2 regions of the Latilactobacillus fuchuensis genome follow, and region 1 is predicted to be linked to the other one. Evidence: riboswitches for the same ligand, from Rfam matches in the RefSeq annotation. Region 1 holds a riboswitch; the other holds the start of a gene.
The links. Region 1 has a riboswitch for thiamine pyrophosphate ahead of thiM (hydroxyethylthiazole kinase). Riboswitches for the same ligand answer to the same signal wherever they lie in the genome.

Region 1 (4,300 bases):
CGTCAGATTTAGAATGGGTGGGGAAAATGGGGCCAATGCCTAAATAATCTAAAATCGGTTGTTGATGACAGACTATGATTTCGGCGGCGCTATGACAAGATAAACCGGTGATTAAACCGTGGCGTTTGGCGGTTTCGATTTTAGCCCACGGTTGATCGGATTGACCTACATGCAAGCCGTCAGCTTGGAGTGTTAAGGCCAGTTCTAATCGATCATCAATGAAAAAAGGGACTTGGTAAGTCCGACAAAGTTGCTGAGCTTGGCGGGCATAATGTTCAATCTCAGCTGCTGATTGCAGACTATTCGGACCTTTTTCGCGGAATTGAAAACAAGTAATGCCAGCGTTAAGTGCCGCTTCTAATGTCGGTAAGAATTGGGCGACGCCGGTATCCTGGGTGCCAGTCACTAAATAGGTTTGGAGTATTTCCGGGGAAATATTAGTCATGTTCAACCTCCCGATACGCCCAGTGATTGGTCGGACCATGGCCGTGACCGACGGCAATCGGATTGGCAATTGCCGCTTGAATATAGGCTTTACTAATCCGAATCGCTTGTTTTAAGGGCGTGCCTTTGGCAAGTTCCGCCGTGATGCAAGCTGAAATCGTATCACCGGTCCCGTGCGTTCGGACCGTTTCAATCCGGGGTGTCGACAGCCATTCATCACTGCCATCCGCGTATAAAATATAATCGTTGGCTTGTTGTTCCGCCGTTTGGTGGCCACCTTTGATGATGATGTTTTGCGCGCCCATTTTTTGTAAGATTTGAGCGGCTAACTTGAACTCAGCTGGCGTTTTAACGGATTGACCAATCAAGACTTCGGCTTCGGGTAAGTTGGGCGTCAGGACGGTTGCGAGGGGCAATAATTCGTTGCGTAAAGTCGTGATTGCATCCTCGGTTAAAAGTGCGGCCCCACCCTTAGCAATCATGACGGGGTCTAACGTCAGCGGGCCAAAGTCAAAGCGCCGTAAATTTTCGGCTACAGCCGCCACGTGTGCGGCATCGGCTAACATACCGGTTTTACAGGCTTTAATGTGGAAGTCGGCTGCCAACGATTCAAATTGTTTAGTAATCAATTCAAGGGGTAACGGGAAACTGTCTTGCACCCCGAGTGTATTTTGAGCGGTAATCGCGACGACCACGTTGGTGGCAAAAACGTGGCGTTCCTGCATCGTTTTAATGTCAGCTTGCATGCCAGCACCGCCACCACTATCGGAACCAGCAATCGTTAAGGCTTGTGGGAAGTCGTTCATCTTAATTGGACTCCTTTAATTGGGCTTTTTGACTGATTTCTTCGGTCGTCACCGTGAACAAACGGTCTAATAATTGCGGATAAAAGCTACCAGGTAACGGTTGTGGCATCGCTTCAGCGACTAATTGACCCGTGACGGCAAAAGTGGTGGCTGCGGCAACGGCTGCTTGATAAGGATCGTCAGGTAGCATGCCGACGAACGCACCGCAAACGCCGGTTAACATATCACCAGAGCCGACGTGGGTTTGGAAAAGCGGGGTCCCGTTGAAGATTTGGGTAACACGCGTGCCATCGGTGACCACGTCTGTTGGACCCGTTAATAGAATCGTAGTGTTCAGTTTACGAGCGGCTTGTTGTGCTAAATCAACGATGTCGGCTTGACCACTACCGGCATCAATCCCGTTAGCTTGCCAGTCAATTCCAGCAAAATAGGCAATCTCACCGGCATTTCCGCGAATAATATCGGGGGTGCCTAAAGTGAGTAGTTGATCGATCACCCCTTGACGATACGTTAAGGAACCGACGGCGACCGGGTCTAAGACAACCGGTTTGTGCATTTGATACGCGGCTTGCAGCAACGTGACCATCTGATCAATCTGGGGTTGGGCGAGCGTACCGATGTTAACGGTAATCGCTTGGGCAATTGCAACGATATCGGCCGCTTCTTCAGGTGCACTGGACATAATGGGCGACGCGCCAATCACATTTTGGACGTTGGCGACTTGGTCGACGGTCACGTGGTTCGAGATGTTGGCCACAATTGGATTCGTGTGCCGCAGTTGGTTCAATAAGGTCTGATTCATGGTAGAGCCTCCTTAGAATATCAAAAAAGCCACTTTTGGCTGCACGACGGCATAGAAAAGTGGCTTAACAAATAAGCAAGGGAGCACTTTCCTACGCAAGTCTGAACTTACAGGTTCGAAGGGATTAGATTGAATCAATCTATCTCAGTTCTTCTAAAGAACACCCCTAGTGCAAAGCGATTTAATTGTACCCTTAGTATACGGGATGCCGTCGTTTTTGCAACCGTTTTATAATTATTGAAAACAATTTATTTAAAGAACCATTCTTTCATTAGGTATAGACCGATATTTTTTTAAATTAAGAAACCGCTTTAAACGCCGTCTGTAAAGGTCCATACCAAAATATAAGCGCTTGCTTATGGCTAAATTTAATGGTTTAATGAAAACATTGAAAAATAAAGGAGTATTCGCAATGAAAAATTACTTACAACGAATGGGTCGCTCATTGATGTTACCAGTTGCCGTATTACCAGCAGCTGCCATCTTAATGGGGATTGCTAACTGGGTTGGCAATGGCGATTCAAATGCTAACATCTTCACGATTTTCTTAGCCGGTGGTAGTGGCGCGATTTTAAATAATTTACCATTACTATTTGCCGTCGGTTTAGCTTTAGGGATGTCGAAGGATCAAGATGGGGCCGCAGCCTTAGCTGGTTTGGTGGCTTTCTTAGTACCGAAGACCATCTTAGCACCTGCTTCAGTTCAAGCGATGCAAGGGTTATCAGACATCGCTAAAGTCAATCCTGCTTTTGGTAAGATTGAAGGGAACGTCTTAATTGGGATTTTGGCCGGTTTAATTGCTGCTGCCATGTACAATAAATTCCATAACGTGAAGTTACCGATGGCGCTGTCCTTCTTTAGTGGGAAACGGTTGGTACCGATTATGGCCGCCGCTGCCATGGTCGTTGTTTCAGCCATCCTATACTTCGTTTGGCCAGCAGTCTTCACCGTATTAGTGGCCTTTGGTAAAGCAATTTCTAATCTTGGTTGGGCCGGGGCTGGGATTTACGGGTTCTTCAACCGTTTATTGATTCCAACCGGGTTACACCATGCGTTGAATTCAGTGTTCTGGTTTGACGTTGCGAATATTAATGATATCGGGAATTTTTTAGGCGGTGCTAAATCGATCGCTAACGGGACGGCCATTGTTGGTAAGACCGGTATGTATCAAGCTGGTTTCTTCCCAGTTATGATGTTTGGGTTACCAGCTGGGGCGTATGCGATTTATAAAAATGCGCGTCCTGAACGTAAAAAAGCAACAGCTTCATTAATGTTAGCTGCTGGTTTTGCCTCATTCTTTACAGGGGTAACTGAACCCCTTGAATTCTCATTCATGTTTGTGGCATGGCCACTCTACGTTTTACACGCTGCCTTTACTGGTATTTCATTGGCAATCGCCGCATTCTTCCACTGGACAGCCGGCTTTGCCTTTAGTGCTGGTTTAGTCGATTATGTTTTAAGTTTAAAGAATCCAGTTGCAAACCAACCATTGATGTTATTGGTTGAAGGGCTCGCAATGGCCGCTATTTATTACTTCGGCTTTAACTTTGCCATTAAGAAATTTAACTTAATGACACCAGGGCGCGAAGTTGAAGAAGTTGTTGACGATGCACCATCCGTTGCAACTGATGAAAATGATGATAAATTCATGATTCAAGCTAAAAAGATTTACGCTGCCATCGGTGGTAAAGCCAATATCAAAGTGATTGATAATTGTACCACGCGTCTCCGCCTTCAATTAGAAGATACGGGTAAAGCGAACCAAGCGGCCATTAAAGCGGCTGGTGTTGCTGGGATTAACGTCTTAGATCAGACAAATATTCAAATTATTATCGGGACTGAAGTGCAATTCGTCGCGGATGCTTTGAAAGAACTTTTCAACAGTAATGCACCAATTGGCACTGTTACTGGTGACGCACCCGTTGCCGAAGCAGCAGTCGTTAATAGTGATATTAATGCTGGGATGACGGATGAATTCTACACAGTTGCTGATGGTCAATTAATTGATATTGAAGCGGTTGATGATGCAACTTTTGCTCAAAAAATGTTGGGTGACGGTTACGCCGTTATCCCAACTGACGGTAAAATCGTGTCACCTGTTTCTGGGACAATCATGACGGTCTTCCCAACGAAACACGCAATCGGCATCAAGACTGAAGACGGTTTAGAAGTCCTAGTACACATGGGGATTGATACTGTTGAATTAAAGGGCGCTCCTTTTGAAGTGGCCGTTGAAGAAGGTCAAACA
Region 2 (4,300 bases), 870 kb from region 1:
CGAAGCGGCTGGTCTGAGAGACGTCTCTGTCGATCAATTGCAGATTCATGACCAAGTCCTGATTAAACCAGGCGAATTGGTCCCAGTTGATGGGCATATTCTGGATGGCCAGTCGCTATTCGATGAATCCTCATTAACGGGTGAATCTCAGCCGGTTGAAAAGGCACCGCAAGATGAATTGATGTCCGGTTCAGTCAACGGCGACACCTCAATTACGATGCAAGTTGATCAGTTAGCGGCGGACAGTCAATACCAGGCGATTGTTAAATTGGTTGAAGCTTCGGCCAATCAACCCGCGAAATTCGTGCGGATGGCCGATCGCTACGCCGTGCCATTTACATTAGTCGCTTACATTATTGCGGGGATTGCTTGGTGGGTTTCTAAAGACCCGGTGCGTTTTGCTGAAGTACTCGTTGTAGCGTCACCGTGTCCCTTAATTTTAGCGGCACCGATTGCTTTGATTTCAGGCATGAGTCGGGCGAGCCGGAACGGGATTATCATTAAAAACGGTACCACGATTGAAAAATTAGCCGGCGCTAAAGCAATTGCCTTCGATAAAACGGGGACCATTACAAACGGCCAATTAACACTCGATCAAGTCGTGCCCCAAAATGGCTTTACTGAAGCTTCGTTATTGCAATTAGCGGCTAGTGCTGAACAAGAATCCAGCCACATTCTAGCGCGGTCATTAGTAGCCGCTAGTGACGCAGCTACTAGATTGCCGTTAACTGATTTACAAGAGGTGACCGGGGCAGGGGTGATTGCAACCTTTGCAGCGACTCAACAAACGGTTAAAGTGGGTAAACTTAATTTTGTCGCACCAGAGCAACCAACAGCAACACTAAAGCAAACCGCTGTTCACGTAGCCGTTAACGACCAATATGCGGGTTATATCACGTTTATCGATCACTTGCGGGCAGAAGCACCCAAGACGATTCAAGAATTACAAACCTTGGGCTTCCAGCAATTGACCATGCTAACGGGGGATCAACAAGCAACTGCGGATCAAATTGCCCAACAAGTTGGCATTACGGATGTTCACGCTGGTTGTCTACCAATTGATAAAATTCATTTGCTTGAGCAGACTGCACCAGATAACCGTCCGATTGTGATGGTTGGCGACGGGGTTAACGATGCGCCATCATTGGCAACTGCTGATGTCGGGATTGCAATGGGCGCACACGGTGCAACCGCTGCGAGTGAATCAGCCGATGTCGTCATATTAAAAGATGATTTAAACCGAGTTAGTCGCGCCGTTCAGATTGCTCGGGATACAATGAGTATTGCCCGGCAATCGGTCTTAATTGGGATTGCCATCTGTGTGATCTTGATGTTGATCGCCAGTACTGGGGTTGTGCCCGCCTTAATCGGGGCGATGTTCCAAGAAGTCGTCGATACAGTTTCAATTTTATATTCACTGAAGGCTCGTAAAGACCGGCCATTACTCAAATAATAGGCAAATAAAAACCGTCACCTGATTTTAGATGACGGTTTTTTTGATGTTATGATTTAGCAGCTTGTTGATCAAATGCCATATCTTTTGGTAAATAAATCGTCGGTAACATGGCGAATAACACGCACGCGACAATCCCGGTCAGAATGAAGGTCACGATAAAACTACCACCATTAATCACGAGCGAATAATACCACGGATTCATTCCTTTGGGTGCATAAGAGCCCCAGTAAACCACACCGGCAATAAAATGACAGAAGTATTTAGCAAAATTGGCAATTAAAGCCGCCGACCACAATAAAGTTAACGTTTTAACCTTTCGATGTTGTCGAATACTGGTTTGAACTTGGTGCTGGCATAAGCCAGCTAAGCCAACCACGATAAAGGCGACCGTAAATTCAAAAAGCCCTTGCCAGACATTTAAAACACTACCACTACTGAGACCACGCAAAATTAAATCTAACGTGCCCCAAATGAATGCAGCAATCATGCCTGGTACGGCGCCACGCCGAAGACTATAAATGACGATGGGAATAATCCCGAAGGAAACTTCAATCGCAGATGGCCCGACTGTGTGCGGAATATATTCCAAAGCAACCGCAAAGGCCGCTAGAATTGCTCCTTCAATTTGAATCAATAAACGCTGATGACGCATAGAAAAACCCCTTTTCTGTTCAACCAACACAAAAAAGGAGTTGTTATATTCAACTCCATCACAATTCCTACGCTTGTCTTAACAAACAGGTTCGAAGGGTCTGATCATTATCACTCTCAGCCAATGGCTCCCCTTTGTGATGGTTAATATTTAATTTTAAGAACGTTTTCAGTATACCTGAATCAGCACTCATGTCAAGTAATCGATTTCAATCATTCCATTTTATCCATCGCTGCGCGTTGTTCATCGTCGACAACGTGCGTGTATAAATGGGTGGCTTGGGTCGTTGTTTGGCCTAATTGGGTCGCGACAATTGTCTCACTGTGGGTAGCGGCCATTAAATCGGTTGCTAACGTATGGCGGAATTTATGCGGCGTTAAACGGACCCCGAAGGCTTCAGAATATTTCGCGACTAATTTCTCAATGGCGTAATTACTCATCCGTTTCGCTTGACCACGGTATTTCGCTACGAATAACGCGTGTTCATTGGCGGTTGTTGCATAACGTGTCTGGCGGATTTGAACGTATTCTTCTAGGTAGGGTTGGCCCCATGGTGCAATTGGGACCGTATCCTGTTGGCCGCCTTTACGAATAACGGTCACGGTCAATTGTTCTAATTTCAAGTCCGCTAAATTGGCTTGTGCTAATTCTGATAACCGAATGCCCGTGGTTAGCGCTAAGACGCAGATCGCCACGTCCCGTTCACAATTTTGTTGATAGGAGGCCAACTGCCGATTCGATAGTTGTTTCGGATAAGTCATCTGCATAAAATCAATAAATGCGTGTTTCTTATCACCAGTTAATAATTTTTGACCGATGTGCCGTGAACGGGTCGCCATGGTTTCAGATGATTTGAGTAGTTTAACCTTCTTCATCACGTTACGATAGAAATAAGGCTCACCATCGGCTTGTTCTGCTTCAATCGTTAAAAAGTACCAGAGTGCATTTAAAGCGTTAATTGAGCGGTTAACGGCCTGAAAAGAGAGCTTGTGGTGATTCGTTTTGCGTTTGTTCATCAAATAGATCTTATAGAGTTCAATATCTTCTAATTTCATCTTCTCAAGCGCGGTGAGGGGGATTAACCTCGGTTCAGCAACCATTACGATCTGTTCGTCAATCAGCCAAGAGAAGAAGCGTACGTATTCTTGCAAGTATTGGTAAAGCGTCGCCGAGGAATAGGCGTTAGCCTGTCGATTGATATAAAATTTACGAACGTAATCGGGCAAGCTAGTTAAACGTTGTTCACATAATTCTAGATAGCGTAATTGATCCATGATTAAAACTCCTTAGAAACCGAATAACTTAATTTTAGCAAAGAAAAGGTGAAAATACCACAAGTGTTGTTAAAACCATAATTTTAACAACACTTGTTTAATCTTAAAATAGCACCCCCAACTTTATCAGGTTGAAATTGGCGGTTTTCAATCGACTGCTGATTATAGATAAATACCGGTATATCAACCTTTTGCCACGTAATCTAGGTGTTTTACCCGATAAATAGCTGTAATTTAGCTAAAATCAACTTAATGAGCATCTAAATGAGCTGAATATCGGTTTAAAATCACTAATTCACGGTATTTTCAGGCTAATTTAATGGTTTTTAAAGTTCATGCTAACGAATCCAACTCAACGGTTGATCAACTGGCTGACTATGGTAGTCGAGTCTCAAGGCTGAATCACGACAAGCAGTCATGCAACAATTCAGAATTGAACTGAAAACGCAATTGGGTTAACGAATTATCGGTCACTAAATTGATTAAGTCAATCTAGTGGTTTAAAGTAAGTGCATTAAACAGACTAAATCGATTAAAGAAGCCTCTCTTGATGATTAATATACAACTTCGTATAATATATATTATGTAAACTAGAATAGATTAATCTTTTTAAGGCTTGAAATCGGTGCTCACCTACCTACTTTTTTTTGTCTTTAATCTACAAAAAAGTTATTCTGAATGTCGGTCATTTCAGAATAACTTTTTGATAATCCGTTTAAACAAAGCCACCAAAGGCATCATCTAGATTGATTGGGTTGTGCTTGGTGACAATCGTTTCTTTATTGACGAAGGTTTCAATCCCGAAACGGCCTAATTCACGGCCATAACCTGAATTTTTAACGCCCCCAAACGGTAATTCTGGTAAAGTACCCCCGAAGCTATTAACAAATACCGAACCAGTCTCTAATTGACTGGCGA

Region 2: it holds a riboswitch for thiamine pyrophosphate, as region 1 does, so the genes downstream of both, thiT (energy-coupled thiamine transporter ThiT) here and thiM (hydroxyethylthiazole kinase) in region 1, are expected to answer to the same signal.

Annotation. Positions count from the first base shown of each region.
Region 1 is NZ_LT984417.1:1,972,508-1,976,807, reverse strand. It holds gene thiE (thiamine phosphate synthase) at 1-445, opposite strand, end outside; gene thiD (bifunctional hydroxymethylpyrimidine kinase/phosphomethylpyrimidine kinase) at 438-1,250, opposite strand; gene thiM (hydroxyethylthiazole kinase) at 1,252-2,052, opposite strand; TPP riboswitch at 2,124-2,230, opposite strand; gene nagE (N-acetylglucosamine-specific PTS transporter subunit IIBC) at 2,465-4,300, shown strand, end outside.
Region 2 is NZ_LT984417.1:1,104,394-1,108,693, forward strand. It holds gene LFUMFP_RS05205 (heavy metal translocating P-type ATPase) at 1-1,453, shown strand, start outside; gene thiT (energy-coupled thiamine transporter ThiT) at 1,503-2,108, opposite strand; TPP riboswitch at 2,156-2,252, opposite strand; gene xerS (tyrosine recombinase XerS) at 2,321-3,382, opposite strand; gene LFUMFP_RS05220 (NAD-dependent succinate-semialdehyde dehydrogenase) at 4,098-4,300, opposite strand, start outside.